Regions from separate parts of the Oceanobacillus caeni genome, predicted to be linked through region 1. Evidence: a T-box and tRNA genes for the amino acid it is inferred to sense, from the RefSeq annotation. Region 1 holds a T-box; the other holds one or more tRNA genes.
What was found. A T-box is a leader RNA that pairs with one kind of tRNA and senses whether it is charged. The one in region 1 lies ahead of thrS (threonine--tRNA ligase), so its partner is inferred to be a tRNA-Thr.
Positions count from the first base shown of each region.

Region 2: it has a tRNA-Thr gene. The T-box ahead of thrS (threonine--tRNA ligase) is inferred to sense a tRNA for this amino acid. The anticodon was not compared.

Region 1 covers NZ_JBHTKV010000002.1:126,295-134,178, forward strand. Annotated here, with positions in the region: gene thrS (threonine--tRNA ligase) at 1-1,158, opposite strand, end outside; T-box leader at 1,227-1,453, opposite strand; gene ytxC (sporulation protein YtxC) at 1,509-2,366, opposite strand; gene dnaI (primosomal protein DnaI) at 2,502-3,428, opposite strand; gene ACFQ18_RS03135 (replication initiation and membrane attachment family protein) at 3,446-4,801, opposite strand; gene nrdR (transcriptional regulator NrdR) at 4,832-5,299, opposite strand; gene ACFQ18_RS03145 (hypothetical protein) at 5,338-5,715, opposite strand; gene speD (adenosylmethionine decarboxylase) at 5,877-6,257, opposite strand; gene ACFQ18_RS03155 (glyceraldehyde-3-phosphate dehydrogenase) at 6,465-7,490, opposite strand; gene coaE (dephospho-CoA kinase) at 7,654-7,884, opposite strand, start outside.
Region 2 covers NZ_JBHTKV010000017.1:1,402-9,285, reverse strand. Annotated here, with positions in the region: gene ACFQ18_RS12295 (TetR/AcrR family transcriptional regulator) at 1-100, shown strand, start outside; gene ACFQ18_RS12290 (GNAT family N-acetyltransferase) at 243-728, shown strand; gene ACFQ18_RS12285 (C45 family autoproteolytic acyltransferase/hydolase) at 786-1,832, opposite strand; gene ACFQ18_RS12280 (heavy-metal-associated domain-containing protein) at 2,068-2,283, shown strand; gene ACFQ18_RS12275 (hypothetical protein) at 2,422-2,661, shown strand; gene ACFQ18_RS12270 (hypothetical protein) at 2,763-3,137, shown strand; tRNA gene ACFQ18_RS12265 (tRNA-Thr) at 3,283-3,355, opposite strand; gene ACFQ18_RS12260 (NADPH-dependent FMN reductase) at 3,577-4,137, shown strand; gene ACFQ18_RS12255 (hypothetical protein) at 4,271-4,999, shown strand; gene ACFQ18_RS12250 (transporter substrate-binding domain-containing protein) at 5,465-6,319, shown strand; gene ACFQ18_RS12245 (amino acid ABC transporter permease) at 6,407-7,069, shown strand; gene ACFQ18_RS12240 (amino acid ABC transporter ATP-binding protein) at 7,066-7,788, shown strand.

The DNA.
Region 1 (7,884 bases):
ATTTAAAGTCATTGCACGAACACGTTGAAGTCCCGCTAACGCACCACTCATTTCATAACGATGCATCGTTCCAAGTTCTGCAATTCTTACTGGTAATTGACGGTAGCTCCATAGTTGATTTTTAAATACCATCATATGATGTGGACAATTCATTGGACGCAATACTAATGTTTCATTATCCATTTCCATCGGTGGGAACATATCATCATCATAATGATCCCAATGTCCACTTGTCTCATATAGCTCCTTACTCCCCAGTACAGGTGTATAAACGTGATCATATCCTAAACGTTCTTCCAAATCCACAATATAACGTTCGATTGTACGACGAATAGTTGCCCCTTTAGGAAGCCATAACGGTAGACCTTGTCCAACTTTTTGAGAGACGGTAAAAATCCCTAATTCTTTACCTAGCTTACGATGATCACGTTCCTTACGTTCTTCTAAAATATGAAGATACTCGTCCAATTGACTTTGTTTTTCAAATGCAGTTCCATAAATACGTTGAAGCTGCTTATTATTGCTATCCCCACGCCAGTAAGCTCCTGAAATACTTAAAAGTTTAAATGCTTTAATTTTACTTGTGGAAGGAACGTGAATTCCTCGACATAGATCAAAGTATTCACCTTGCTCATAAATAGTCACTTGTTCCCCTTCTGGAATATCATCAATTAATTCAAGTTTCAGTTCATCATTAATTTCGCGAAAACGTTCTTTCGCTTCTTCACGTGAAACTTCTACTCGCTTAATTTCAAGATTCTCATCGACAATACGTTTCATTTCTTTTTCGATCTTAGGAAGATCCTCTGGGGTGATTTTATATTCCATGTCTAAATCATAATAAAATCCTTCATCAATTACAGGTCCAACACCAAATTGAACGTCTTTATATAATCGTTTAATCGCTTGAGCCATTAAATGTGCTGTGGAATGGCGCATGATATCTATAGATTCATTATTTTTATAAGTTAAGATTTCTATTTTCCCACCACGATCAAGTTCGCGTCTTAAATCTACTTGTTCACCATCTAATTTAATAGCTATAGCTTGTTTCTTTAATCCTGGAGAAATGGATGCTGCAATCTCCTCACCAGTTGTTCCAATTGGAAATCCTTTTTCATTACCATCTGGAAATATTATTTTAATTTCTTCTGCCATGTTGCTTGCTCCTTTCTATCTGTAAACATATATTAAATTAAAAAACGCCCATCCCAATTGCATAACGCAAAAGGGACGAGCGTAGTATAATAGTTCGTGGTTCCACCCTAGTTCCCGCTAAAATTAGCGGCTCTACATCTTTAACGCAGATGATACGCTATTCCTTACTATAACTTCTGGAAAAGAGTTCAAAGGTGGTAATTATTCAGGCCTATAGAGGAAGCTTTCAGCCAAACGACTTCCCTCTCTAATCTATATGTATCCAAAATAATCATGTCCTTATCGTAACTTTTAACTTCAATAATGAATCTAAAGTGTATTATAGCTCTATAAAATTATAATTGCAAGTGCTATTGGTTTTTCATATTATAAAAAGGAAATTCTCGAGTAGGTTGGAATTCCGCTTTTTCTTGGAAAACATTAATGACGGTTAATGTTTTTGGTTCGGCGGGATCATCACCGTAGATTTTTACTTTCTCTGGCGCCATCGCAATTAGTGGCGATAAATTCATTTCAGTTTCATCTAATCCAAATAGGTATAAGGGTTCTTTCTGCATTAAAGTTTGTAAATCCATTTTTGAAAGGACTTCTCCATCTTCTGAATAAAAGGAAAATGAACTACCTTGTAAAATATGAATGACTGGAATTCCAGGATCCTTTTGGCTAATATATGTGCGTAAAGAGTTAATAAACGCTTGATGTTCTTCTTCTCTCTTATATTCGTCTATCGCTAGTCCTACATAATCAATCATTTCATTCCTGAATTCTTTTAGCCCAAACTTTACGATGGAATCATAATGTATAGTATCTGTATCTTTTATATGATTTAAAAATAATCCTTCCAATAAATCCTTCGGGTGATCCCTTTCAGTTCTTTCTAGGTGCAGAAAACTTTCAGCATTATTCCCTGACAATATCCAATTTGTTATTTCATGAATCCTTTTTATCTCTTCATAATCTGAAAAATAATATTTTTTCTTAATAATGTCTTTAATCATGTTTCCTAATCGATGTCCAATGAATACTTCAGCCATCAATTTCGCCATTACATTTACGAATTTGCAATCATGTATTTCTGATTCAATTTGGAGAAGAATCCCCCATTCTTCTTGATGTTTCCAATGCAATTCAATATTTTTATCACGTTGGAATAATTTTTCACAAAATATTAGTACTTCTTTTTCTGATTCAAAATATACCCCAAGCAAATACCATCACCCTCATCCACAATCAAACTGTTACATTATATGGACAAAGGTGTAAAAAAATGATTAAACCACAGAAACTAGTATTTTTCTTACTGCCAAAAAGGAAAAACTAGTACTTTTACATACTAGTTTACGTTAGTTTCTTCTATTTTCTCCATATATTGGCACTTCTTTACTTACTTGTCTTATTCGTTCGATAATTCTTCCGGCTTTGACTTTCTCTACACCATCCCTAGTAGAAGCCAAAACTCCTTCCAACTGTTCTAAACTATAATTACTTGTAAAACAAACAGGTAACTGTTCCATCATTCGGTATTGTAATACAGAACCTAAAATCTCATCCCGAAACCAAGATGACTGCATTTCTGCACCAATATCATCCAACATAAGTACATCTGCTTTTTTAAAGTATTCTATCTTTTCATTTGTTGTATCATTTTTAAAAGATGACTTAATTTCGCGGACAAACTCTGGCATATAAATAATCATAGATGAGATGTTCATTTTCTTTAACTCATTCGCTAATGCACCGAGGAAATATGTTTTACCAACCCCAAAAGGTCCATAAAAGTAAATACCCTTACGTGGCAACTTATTACTTGCTTCACGTAAAAAATTAAACATTTCCATAACCCCGTTATTTCGATTTTTATCATCATCAATGTTATTTATCGATGCTTGTAATATCTCTTTGGGCACATGGACACTTTGAACAAGTTGTTGTTGAGATTGTTCTTTTTCTATCATAATACGGCTATGACATTTTTCATAAGCAAGATGAATTTCGCCATTTTCCACTTGCAGAATAGGCGAGTACCCTTGCAACATGTTTTGACATTCATTAAAAGAGCTGCATTGATCACATTGCTTAGATTGGGTCTTATATTCATACAGCTTTACTAAACTTTTATTTAGTTCACTATTTGATATTTCTGGATGTAAAGATAAAAACTCCTTAATTTCAGGGTCGTTTAAAACTTCACTCCTTATTTTAGTGTAATTTTCCTGAAAATTTTTATTCTCTTTCATCCACTTTGATAAAGAGCTTTGAATAGGTTCCATATAAACCATCCTTGAGATCAATTATTTTTCTGCTTTTGATTTAACAAAGCATGTAATTTTGCCTTTTCTTCTTCTAAGTTTACTATTGGTTGTTTGGAATTTATTGGTGGATTTTCTGTTTGACTTTCCTTACGATTACCCTTTCTTTCTTTAAACCAATCCGGAATAATTTCCTTTGTATTTCTTTTGGTATAATTGTAATTTTGTTTTTTATTATTCGTTTTTTGAAATTTATCTCTTTCTTTTTTAGCGAATTCCATTGCCTCTTTTGCAGTCTTAATTTTCGCTCGTGACCAGTGACTAGCAATTTTTTCTAAATAGGCTTTGGATAATTTCATATCTGATTGTAATAAAACATAATGTATAAGAACATTCATTACTGGTGAAGGTAATCCTTGAGAAGTCATGACATCGCGTATAATCTTCATATCCTGTTCGGAAGCTTGATGGCCACCAGACAAATCTTCTAACAACTGTTTAGGCGAAATAGTTTCTAATTTTTGAATTAACATTTCCTCTTTGGTTTTCGGTTCCGTTTGTTCCTTCTGCTTAGGAAAAGTAATTCTTTCCGTTAATTTTATAGTAGCATTGTTATGCTTAGATTTAAATAAATCATGACAGGCATTTTTGAATTCATCACAATCTAAGAGGTTTTCCTCGTTTAATGCCCATAAAATAGATTTTTCTATTTCATAGTTATCCAAATCATATAATTCCATCATTTGTGAAATTAATTTCCGATTATCAGGTGTTAAAACTTGTCCAACTGGGATCATTCTTTGCTTTAACATTTGTTCCATCCAATGCAAATCAACAGAATTGGTTGTATCATTATTTAAATCATTACTAGATATAGGTTTTACAACTTCTAGCGTTGGAGTAAAAGTTTGAAATACATCGTTAAAGGATGCCGTAATATTTTCTCCTAAATCCCCATGAGTAGTCACTTTATATCTATTTTTAAGCATAGAAAACTTCTCATGCCCTAACTGATGATATAGTAATTGAGATAGCATTGCATCATGAAAGAAATCATTAGGTGAAAAAGGACATTGTATTTCATAAGTAAACATAGTTGACTGCTCTAATTGTTTTTTATAGGTCTTTAATAAACCAATTCCTTCTAAATTTAATCTTGCTTTATATAGTTCATCCAAAGGAATGTTTAAATAATTCATTAACGTATGATGTGTTTGTGGAGAATCTTTCTGGAATTCTAATTCATGTAAAAGAGTTTGATACAGCATAACTGCTTGCATCCCTATTAACGGTTGATACAGATGAGTTAATGATGTTGTATAATCAGCGGTTAATTGATCCTTTAATAATACATAGTACCCATCAACCGGTAATATTTGTCCAATAAAGTTCAAATCTTCTCACCCTTATCTATGTAGTACTCTTTATTCATTTTTCCTGTCAACGTTAATAAGGTCTTTTAATTCCTCTAAAAATACAGTGATATCTTTAAATTGACGATAAACAGAAGCAAACCTTACATAAGCAACTTCATCTATTTCCGCCAAGCGATCCATCACTTTCTCGCCAACATCCTTACTATCTACTTCAGAATAACCTGCATTTCTCAATTCTTTTTCAACATCTAAAGCAATTGATTCAATTTTTTCTAACGGAACAGGTCTTTTTTCGCAAGCCCTTATTAATCCCCTTATTAATTTATCTCTTGAAAATTCTTGTCTTACTCCATCTTTTTTCACAACAATTAAAGGTGGCTCTTCCATTCTTTCAAAAGTAGTGAAACGATAATTACAGTTTTCACATTCTCGGCGTCTACGTATGGATCTTCCTTCATCAGTGGGACGCGAATCAAAAACTTTTGTGTTTTTATATTGACAGTTGGGACACTTCATCCTTACAACCCCATTCATCGTTATCAAACTTGGTGTATTTAAAGTTGCGGTAACTCTTTATTTAAATTATCATATAGTCGATTAATTAATTTAGTAATATATCCAAAATTCAATGGAATCGCGGAATCTAAAGATACCGAAAAATCAACAGCAGTTTTATTAGGGCTTACCATAATGACTGTTACTACAATAAAAGCTCTTTTTCCTTTTTTTGTAATAACACTCATTTCCCCACGTTCTTTTGATAAAGAATTTATTTCGAATTCAGAACTAGCTTGAAAGAAGTTTTCAAGCGTTTGAAAAACCTTATCTTTCATTGCTTTATAATAACGTGTTTTCAATGACTTATCTAAGCGATCCTCACCCGTTTCTAAATGGTTACCAAAAAAAGTACGAAATTTGCTATTAATCGACATATCCATTCTCCCCGACCTATTGTTTACCCTATATTGTAACACGTTTTAACAATTTCCTCTAACAAAAAAAGTAATAGTGAATTACATAATTAAAGGGCTGACGTGAAGAGTCAGCCCTTTTATTCTTATTTAAAATCGGATTTTCGATTAACTTATTATGATTAATATACTTTTTCAAAGTCTTTTTCTTTTATTGGGCCCATTCCCCGCGGTATCTCCACACGATCATAAGACTTACATTCCAACGCTTCAGCAATAAAATCTGCTGCAACATTCGGATCAATAATATCTCCACAAGTAAATACATCAATACTTGCATATCCATGTTCTGGAAAGCTATGAATCGTTAAATGGGATTCCGAAATAATCACGACACCACTAACACCTTGTGGCGCAAATTTATGAAAGGCAACTTCACGAATCTCTGCCCCTGCTTTTAAAGCAGCATCTACAAAAATACGTTCGATTAACCCCATATCATTTAATTTGTCTATATTGCATCCCCATAGTTCAGCTATTACGTGTCTTCCCATTGTATCCATTACTACATTCCCCCTTAAGACATTAGAAACTTCTTTTATTTTATTTTCTGCCACGGGGGAAAGTTAGTACGGATGAGGTCCTAACCCTTTAAGCAGAAAACATCATTTCGTTTTCAAATCGTAACATGAGAAGTATATAATGTTTATGAATCTTTTGCAACTAGAAAAACCATCTATTCACTGTGGAAATAGATGGTTTTAAAAGTATTAAATTCTAGCAAATTCCTTTAAACTAATCCCAACTAATTTGGTTAGATCAAGAACTCGTTTCGAATAGCCCCATTCATTATCATACCAAGCCAAAACTTTTATTTTATTTCCGTCTATAACCATGGTAGATAAGCCATCAATAATAGATGAAAAATCCGTTGTTGTATAATCAATAGAAACAAGTGGTTCTTCACTATAATGAATGATGCCATTCATTTCTTGTTTTGAAGACTGTTTAAATACACGATTCACTTCTTCAACCGTTACACTCTTTTCCACGTCTACAACAAGATCCACTAATGATACATTCGGTGTAGGAACCCTTAATGCCATTCCATGTAATTTACCGTTTAAATGTGGTAAAACCTCACCTAACGCTTTTGCTGCCCCTGTAGATGTAGGTATAATGGATTGGCCACAACTTCTTGCACGCCTTAAGTCTTTATGAGGATTATCTAAATTATTTTGATCATTCGTGTACGCATGAACAGTAGTCATTAATCCGTTTTTAATTGTAAAATGATCATCTAATACTTTTACTACCGGTGCTAAACAGTTCGTTGTACAGGAAGCATTAGAAATGACATGGTCCAATTCTGGTTGATACGTATGTTCGTTTACTCCCATCACGATTGTCTTATCTATTTCTTTACCTGGTGCTGTGATTACGACTTTTTTCGCTCCAGCTTGGATATGTAATCCAGCACTTTCTTTCGTTTTAAATTTTCCTGTAGCTTCAATTACTACATCTATGTTTAATTCCTTCCACGGTAGTTTATTAGGTTCTCTTGAATTTACAACCTCAACTATTTTGTTATTTACTTTAATAGCTGATTCAAGCGCAGTAACTTCACCATGAAAAATACCATGAATACTATCATATTTAATTAAGTGTGCAAGCGTTTCGGTAGGATATCTTGCATTAATTGCAACCACTTCGACATCCTCATCTACAATAGCCTGCCTAAAAACCATTCTTCCAATTCTTCCAAAACCATTAATTGCAACACGCGTCTTCCCCATCAGAATCTCTTCCTCCTATTTATGTTATACTTAATACCCCTTTATAATAAATAGTATAACATATTTCAGATGAATGTGATTCTGTTTTTATAAGTTTTTTCGGATTTTCTTTAAAATAGGTCAAAAACTTAAGCAAAAAGTCTAGACAATAAGTCTAGACTTCCTATATGACATCCCATTTCCTTAAAATATCTTCCAGTTGTTCAAAAGTGGCTGTTTTTGAACTGTTATTATTAATGACAGCATCAGCTAATTTTGCTTTCTCTTTAACAGGCATTTGTGATTTAATACGCTTTAATGCTTCACTTTCACCAAATTCATCTCGTTCCATTAATCTTTGTAACTGTACGTTCTCGTCTACATAAACGACAATTGTTTTATCAACAAAATTTGT
Region 2 (7,884 bases), on a different contig from region 1:
GAAAGAAGAAAAGGATGTAAATGTAATAAATAAGCTTAATGAAATATCACAACTTTTATTACGTTTTATGGAATGTTGGGAAAGTGAAAATGAAAAATAAAGAAAATTTCCACCAATGGGGTTCTTACTGCCCGTTTAGATGAAATAAAAATTTACTGTCCAAATATTTGGGCAGTTTTTTGTCAATGATTCCATTATGATAAAATAGTAGAAAATGGTTCAATTTAGACTGGAGAGATAGGATGATGCCTTTATTTATAAAAAGGATGACTGAGAAATATGCAGTCGATGCACTATGCTGGAAATATGAAAAGCCATATGATTTTTATAATAATGTATTATCGGGAAGTGCCATTATGGAGCTTCTTACATATAGATATTTTGCGGTTGTTAATGAGAAGAATCAATTAGTTGGATACTTTTGTATTGGAAAATCAGCGCAAATTCCATCTGGTGATCAAAAAGGAATATATAGTGAGGATTGTATAGATGTTGGTATAGCGATGAAGCCAGAACTTACTGGAAAAGGGAATGGATATCTCTTCTTCTCCCATATTCTTAAATATATTATGAAACTTGAGAAAGAAAAAGATATTAGACTAACGGTTGCAACGTTTAATCAACGAGCCATCCAATTGTATAAGAAATTAGGATTTGTGAAACTAAGAAAATTTAAAAGTGATCATATCGAGTATCTTCTGATGAAGAAGGAAGTTAATGGAGAATGACAGGCAAAGAAGATATGAAAAAGTGCAACTCCTAAATAGAGTTGCACGAATTGCTCGTTATATTTTTTCCATATGGGCAAAACTTAGGTTCGTGTCTATCTCCCCAGTTATTTGGTTTAAAGAGATATCATTTCCATCTATCCATTCTTGGAAATCAAAGATAATAGGTTTTTGGTCACCACCTAAAGCGAACCATACCTTCAATTCATTAGGTTGGTAGGTTGAAGTATGGATCGTACCTCCCCAATTTTTATACTCCTTAGAGAACACTCCTTTATCCGTATCGTTCATCATTCGAAATGCTTGATAAACATCTGTTGCTTGATTTTGATGTTTTTTCATAGCTTCTAATCGACGGTAGGAATCATCTAGGTAGCGTTTATTTTCGGATTTTTGCAGTTCAAAATGATTCGTACACATATTCGATTGACGAATTTGCACAGACCTGGGACTTGCCTCAACGATATATGCTTCTCCTTTTTTATCAAGAACGATGTAACTAAAAGAATGACGATGGGGAATTTCTTTTAGCATTGCTATTGCTTCATCTACATTTGCGCAGTTTTCTAATACCATTCTGCTAATCATGTGGCAAACAAATCCATCTTTTGGTTTTTTTCTTTGGATAGAATTATAACCTAAGGCGAGCCCCTTTTCATTCATTCCATCCATTCTCCCAGTAACTCGTTGCTGTGGACCAACCGTGGCAAAACCATCATCATAAGGTTGGAAAAAGCTATATCTTCCTTCATAGGTTTTAGGATGATAATCATAGTTACGGACCATGAAATCCTTTCCTGTAAAAATCGAGCAACCACTTTTTTCTATTTCTACCCGATAGCCACCATAATCTCTTAAAATAGATTCTATTGGTTCCTCTAACGCATCATGTAATCCCTCGAGTTCTTCCCAAATTCCAGGGGCAAACTCATTTAGAATTCGTTGCGTGTCTGATGGATCGATTCGAAATTTAGGTTCTCTTAATTTCCAAGCCTTTTTACGGTTTTTAACAATAAAAGAATCCTTTAATTGTTTTCCTTGCATAAGTCCAAAGTCATAATGACTCCCTCGAAACTGTATAATGTCGCTATAAATTTGTTTCATTTTCCACTTCCTTACCAACATAAATTATTCTTCCTAGACTAATTTTACAACTTAATTCTCTTTAAGAAAAACATTTCAAGTCTTACTGGAAATTTACAATTTTCGCACTAATAAAACGTTGGTATGTTAGAGTTTATCATAATTGTGAACAATTTATGACATCTTAATATTAAGGTACATTTTTACAGTGAAAAGGGTTAAAATCAAGTTGATTAATTCTTAGGGGGAAACTAATTTGCATAAAGCAATCTTTGAACTAGAACCATTAACATGCCCATCTTGTATCACTAATATTGAGGATACGCTTAATACCACAAAAGGAATTTATTCAGCCAATGTATCTTTTAGTTCAAAAATGGTGGAAACACAATATGATGAAGGTAAAATTAAAGCAAAAGAAATTGAAGGCGTTATTCGAGATTTAGGGTATCCAGTATTATCAGTAAAATAATATTTTGATTTTATATATAGTAATAAAGAGCACTTGCAGTTCAGTTTGCAAGTGCTCTTTATTTTTTTAACCTGTCCATACAAAAGATTGTCAACTGAATATTATATAAAGAACGTATTAGGAAAGGAGGGGTCTACATTGTTTGAAGTTTATGACATTGCGATTATTCCACTTATACTAGGGGTTGTTGAGTTATTTAAGCGAGGGGGGTTACCTGTAAAATATTCCCCTTTTGTCGCTGTAGGTGTCGGGCTGCTTTTTGGATTACTTTATCTCGATACAGAAATAAAACAAAGAATTATCATTGGGTTGATGCTTGGTTTATCAGCAACAGGTTTATACAGCGGTAGCAAAAACATTACACAAAAAAAGGAGTAACTGTATTCTTTTACACCTAAAAATAAGAATAAAAGCCTGAAAAGCTAAAAATGATGTAAATAACTACGTGACCAGTCCAAGCTTTTTTTTCAAGTATACGTATGCTAATAACGAGAAGGGAGGGGATTATATGTGTTATCACGATTCAGGTAGACATCGTCATAGTTCTTGCTGTAGGGAACACCATCACCATCATAGATGTAGAGAATGGGACCATCATGATGAACGTAGAGGATGTCACCACCACGATGATAGACGTGGAGGATGGAACCGTCATGATGATGAATGTAGAAGATGTCACCATCATGATGATAGACGTAGAAGATGTCACCATCATAATGACCACTTTGGACCTATCTATCATGGTAAGAGAAATAAAAGGGAATTTTGTCATTGCTGCAATAGATATTTCTAAAACAGACGGTTTTTTGAGTTGTGGTTTGGTAGATCAAGGGCTAGAGTTTGGAGAACTCTAGCCTATAAATTTCCTGGCTTTTCTACTTTATTTGTCTGGTTAATATCGTTTCGCAGTCAAAATGGTCGGCATTTGCATTTAGAAAAAGTAAAAGAGCAATTCTCGAGGTATCTCAAGAATCGCTCTATGTCAGGGTTTAAGGTTAATGCTGGTGAGAGGACTCGAACCTCCGACCCCTTCATTACGAGTGAAGTGCACTACCAACTGTGCTACACCAGCAAATAGCGAAAGTTTAAAAAGTACACTAAAAATAATAATCCTTTTTAATTATTAGTTCAAGTCTTTGAATAAATGTTTGAAGATTTAAATTTTAAATTTCCTAAAGACTAGAAGAATTATCCATTATGTGAAACAAACGTCACTTGATGTTGAGGGGATTCTTTGGAATAATAGATTTATAATTAATATAAGAATGAATATACATATGGAGGATTAAATGTATGAAAATAGTAGCAATGGTCGGAAGTGTTCGGAGAGAGTCTTATAACATGAAATTAGTTCGGTATATGCAAGAAAGATATTCGAATAAAGTAGAAATCGAGATTCTTCCTATAAACGAACTTCCTTTCTTTAATGAGGATGAAGAATTAAATCCGCCTGAACTTGTGAAGATATTAAGGGAAAAGATAAAAGAAAGTGACGGTATTTTATTTGCCACTCCTGAATATAATGCCTCCATTCCAGCTGTCTTAAAGAATGCTATCGATTGGTTTTCAAGAGTGGAACCGGTCTTAGTGAATAAACCAGCAATGATTGTTGGGGCATCCATAGGAGCATTAGGTACCGTGAAAGCTCAACTACACCTTCGCGAAATCTTAAATGCTAAAAATGTTTCAACAAGAATATTACCAGGAAATGAAGTTTATGTAGGCTCCATACATCAAAAAGTGGATGAACATGGTAATTTAACGGACGGGGGTACCATTCAATTTATTGATTCTGTGATGGATGAATATATAAAATGGGTTGAAAGAACAGTTGAATTAGAGACTTCTTATTAATAGATTGAAAGATGATTGGAACGCTTGGATTTTTTTATGATCCCAGCGTTTTTTTATTTATCCCTTAATAAATACATTTTCATTTTCTTCTAGGGCATACTACTTCATGAAAATACATTTAGGGGTGAGTAAATTGAATAGGTATTTAATTTTATTAACCAGTTTGGCGGTACTAGGTTTGTGGGCGGTTCCGTTTGCCTCTGCAGAATCCAATCATCCTTTTATTGAATCTGTTTTGGGAACAGAACATAAAATGGAAGAAAAAAGAGGGGATGGACATTTTCTCTCCGATTCGATGGTAAAGTTACATGCGAAAGAGCTTGGAATAGAGATAGAAGATAAAGATATGGAAACATTAAAAGCTGAGGTTCAGGAAGCTTTAATAATGAATGCTGCTGAAGAAATGGAAGTAGAAATAGAGCTGGAAGATACGAGTATGGAAGATATAAAGAAAAAAGTTCATCAAGCGAGAATAGTAAAGAAAGCGGAAGAACTAGGAATTAAATCTGATGATACGGATTCTAAAACACTCGCCAAGATGGTTTATGAAGCCGATATAAAACAGGAAGCAGAAGAATTAGGAATTCCGACTAAAGATAAGGGAAGTAAAGAACTTAAAAAGATAATCATGGAGAAGAAAATAAAGCAAGAAGCAGATGCTCTTGAAATTCATGCAGATGGAAAAGAGTTGCGAGAATTGGCAAAGGAGGTACAGGAAGCAAAAGTATTGCAAGCAGCTAATACACTTGGAATCGACACGGAAGGAAAAAGTGTAGAAGAAATTCTAGATACTATCATTACAGACTATTATGATGAAGCAAAAAGTATAGGAGTGTATCCTTTTGAAGGGGAACTTCATTAGAAAAGAAAGATAAGGCGCTTCGTTTTTGGCTTAACGGGCTTTTCCTTTGAAGTATGAAACACAAATAGAGTAATGAAAATTACATAATGAACCCAACCAGAATAGCAGAGCAATTCGTAAAAGAATTTGCTTCTGCTTTTTTTATGAATAGGCATTCTCACGGACGTTTGAAGCAAAAAGCAGCGGTGTTTTGTCCGTGACAAGGGCACTCACGGACGTTTGAAGCAAATAGCAGCGGTGTTTTGTACGTGACAAGGACTCTCACGAACGTTTGAAGCAAGAAGTAGTGGTATTTTGTCCGTGATATACGGTCTATTATTTTTTAAAGAATATTAGTACTTAATCTCAATAACTAAAGCTATTTCAAAATCAGAAGTATAAATAGGATTCTTAAAATTTATTGGTATTAGTTTTCCGGATTGGTTATATAAATGAGATAAGAGATAAAATAAGGGGGTCTATTAATTGGGAGGAAGTAAGTGGAAATTAATTTTAACATTATTGGTTTCCCTAATGTTTGTTCTATTCCTTGCAGCGTGTGGTGGGAATGATGCTACTTCAAGTAATGAAGGAGAAGAGGCAAACAATGGGGAAGAAACAGCTAATACGGATGGAGAGGCTAGTTCTAATGAAAGTGAATTAGAAGACACGTATACCGTTGTTAGTGATACATCTTTTGTTCCATTCGAATTTAAAGGTGAGGATGGAGAATATACCGGATTTGATATTGAGTTAATTAAAGCTATCGCTGAAGAAGCTGGATTTGAAATCAATTTAGAAACAACAAACTTTGATGGAGTTATTCCGGGTCTTCAAACTGGTCAATTTGATATTGCTATAGCTGGAATTAGTATTACAGAAGATAGAAAACAAGTCATTGATTATAGTGATCCTTACTATGAATCCGGTTTACAAATTGGGGTTGCAAAGGATAATGATGAGATTCAAAGTATTGAGGATTTAGAAGGAAAAATAGTTGCAACACGTATGGGATCAACAAGTTCACAATTTATTAAAGATAATATTGATGGTGCAGAGTCTAAAGAATATGAACAACTAGATCAAGCATATTTAGCGGTGGAAAATGGAAGTGCAGATGCCATTCTATATGATGCGCCAAACGTAAACTATTACATTAATACAACAGGAGAAAAATTAAAAGCGGTTGGTGAACTATATCAAGCAGAAGACTATGGGATCGCGGTTACGAAAGGTAAGGAAGAATTAGTTACTGCAATTAATGATGCACTTGCAACACTAAAGGAAAATGGAACATATGACGAAATCTATGAAACTTGGTTTGGTGCAAAACAAGAATAATAAAAGAGGTACGCTTCAATTGAAAAATCTAAAATAGGGCTTATCTCGTACTAGATAAGTCTTATTTTTACTTTAAGAGGTGTGAATATGGAAGGTAGATTTAATTGGGCTGGTGTGATTGACTTTTTGCCAGAACTTGGCACAGGTCTTTATTATACATTACTAATTTCAATCATAGGACTTATTATCGGTTTTGTATTAGGAGCTATATTTGGGCTTGGACGTATATCAAAAAATAAAATATTTTATGGTATTTCATCCATATATATTGAAGTCATCCGAGGGACACCTGTACTTGTACAAGCAATTTGGATTTTCTTTGCGTTACCACTGATAACTGGATATAATATGGCATCCGTGACAGCTGGAATTATCGTGATCGCTGTTAACTCAGGAGCCTATATTGCCGAGATTGTACGTGGTGCGGTCCAGTCCATTGCGAAAGGACAAGTAGAAGCAGGACGATCACTTGGTTTAACCCACAATCAAACGATGCGTTATATTGTGTGGCCTCAAGCATTTAAACGAATGATCCCTCCACTAGGAAATCAATTTATTATTAGTATTAAAGATACTTCCCTTTTATCTGTTATTCTTGTTCCGGAATTAATGTTTCAAGGAAGATTAATTGCATCTAACTATTTTAATGCAGTCGAAATTTATACAACGGTTGCAGTCTTTTACTTAATTATTACCTTAACATTATCGTATATATTACGAATGATTGAAAAGAGGTTGGATGTACAATGATTAAAGTAGAAAATTTACACAAAAGTTTTGGGGATCATGAAGTGTTAAAAGGAATAGATTGTGAGATTCAATCCTCTGAAGTTGTTTGTGTTATTGGGCCAAGTGGATCTGGAAAAAGTACATTTTTACGTTGTTTAAATATGTTAGAGTCTATCACGAGTGGACAGGTGACTGTAGATGGCTTCAATTTAAAAAATAAAAAAACAAACATTAATATGGTTCGAACAGAAGTGGGGATGGTATTCCAGCAATTTAATCTGTTCCCGCATAAGACGGTTATAGAAAATATTATGCTCGCTCCAATGAAGGTTCGAAAAATCTCTAAAAATGAAGCGAAGGAACGTGGACTAAAGTTACTTAAGAAGGTAGGTTTATCAGATAAAGCCAATAAATATCCATCATCTTTATCAGGGGGACAACAGCAACGTGTTGCGATCGCTAGGGCACTTGCGATGGAACCCAAATTGATGTTATTTGATGAACCAACTTCGGCGCTCGATCCTGAATTAGTTGGGGAAGTGCTTGAGGTAATGAGGCAACTTGCTATAGAAGGAATGACGATGGTTGTTGTGACACATGAGATGGGTTTTGCAAGAGAAGTAGCAGACCGTGTTTTATTTATGGATGAAGGGATTATTATGGAGGAGGGTCGCCCAGATGTCATCTTCTCAAACCCGACATCAGGTAGAACAAAGGAATTTTTAGATAAAGTATTGTAAGGTGTGTTCAAAAAGGATGATAAAAAGGAATGGGTCGGCTAAGAACACAACGTCCTGGGACTAAGATTACTCGTTCCGCCGTAAAGATTTGTTGTA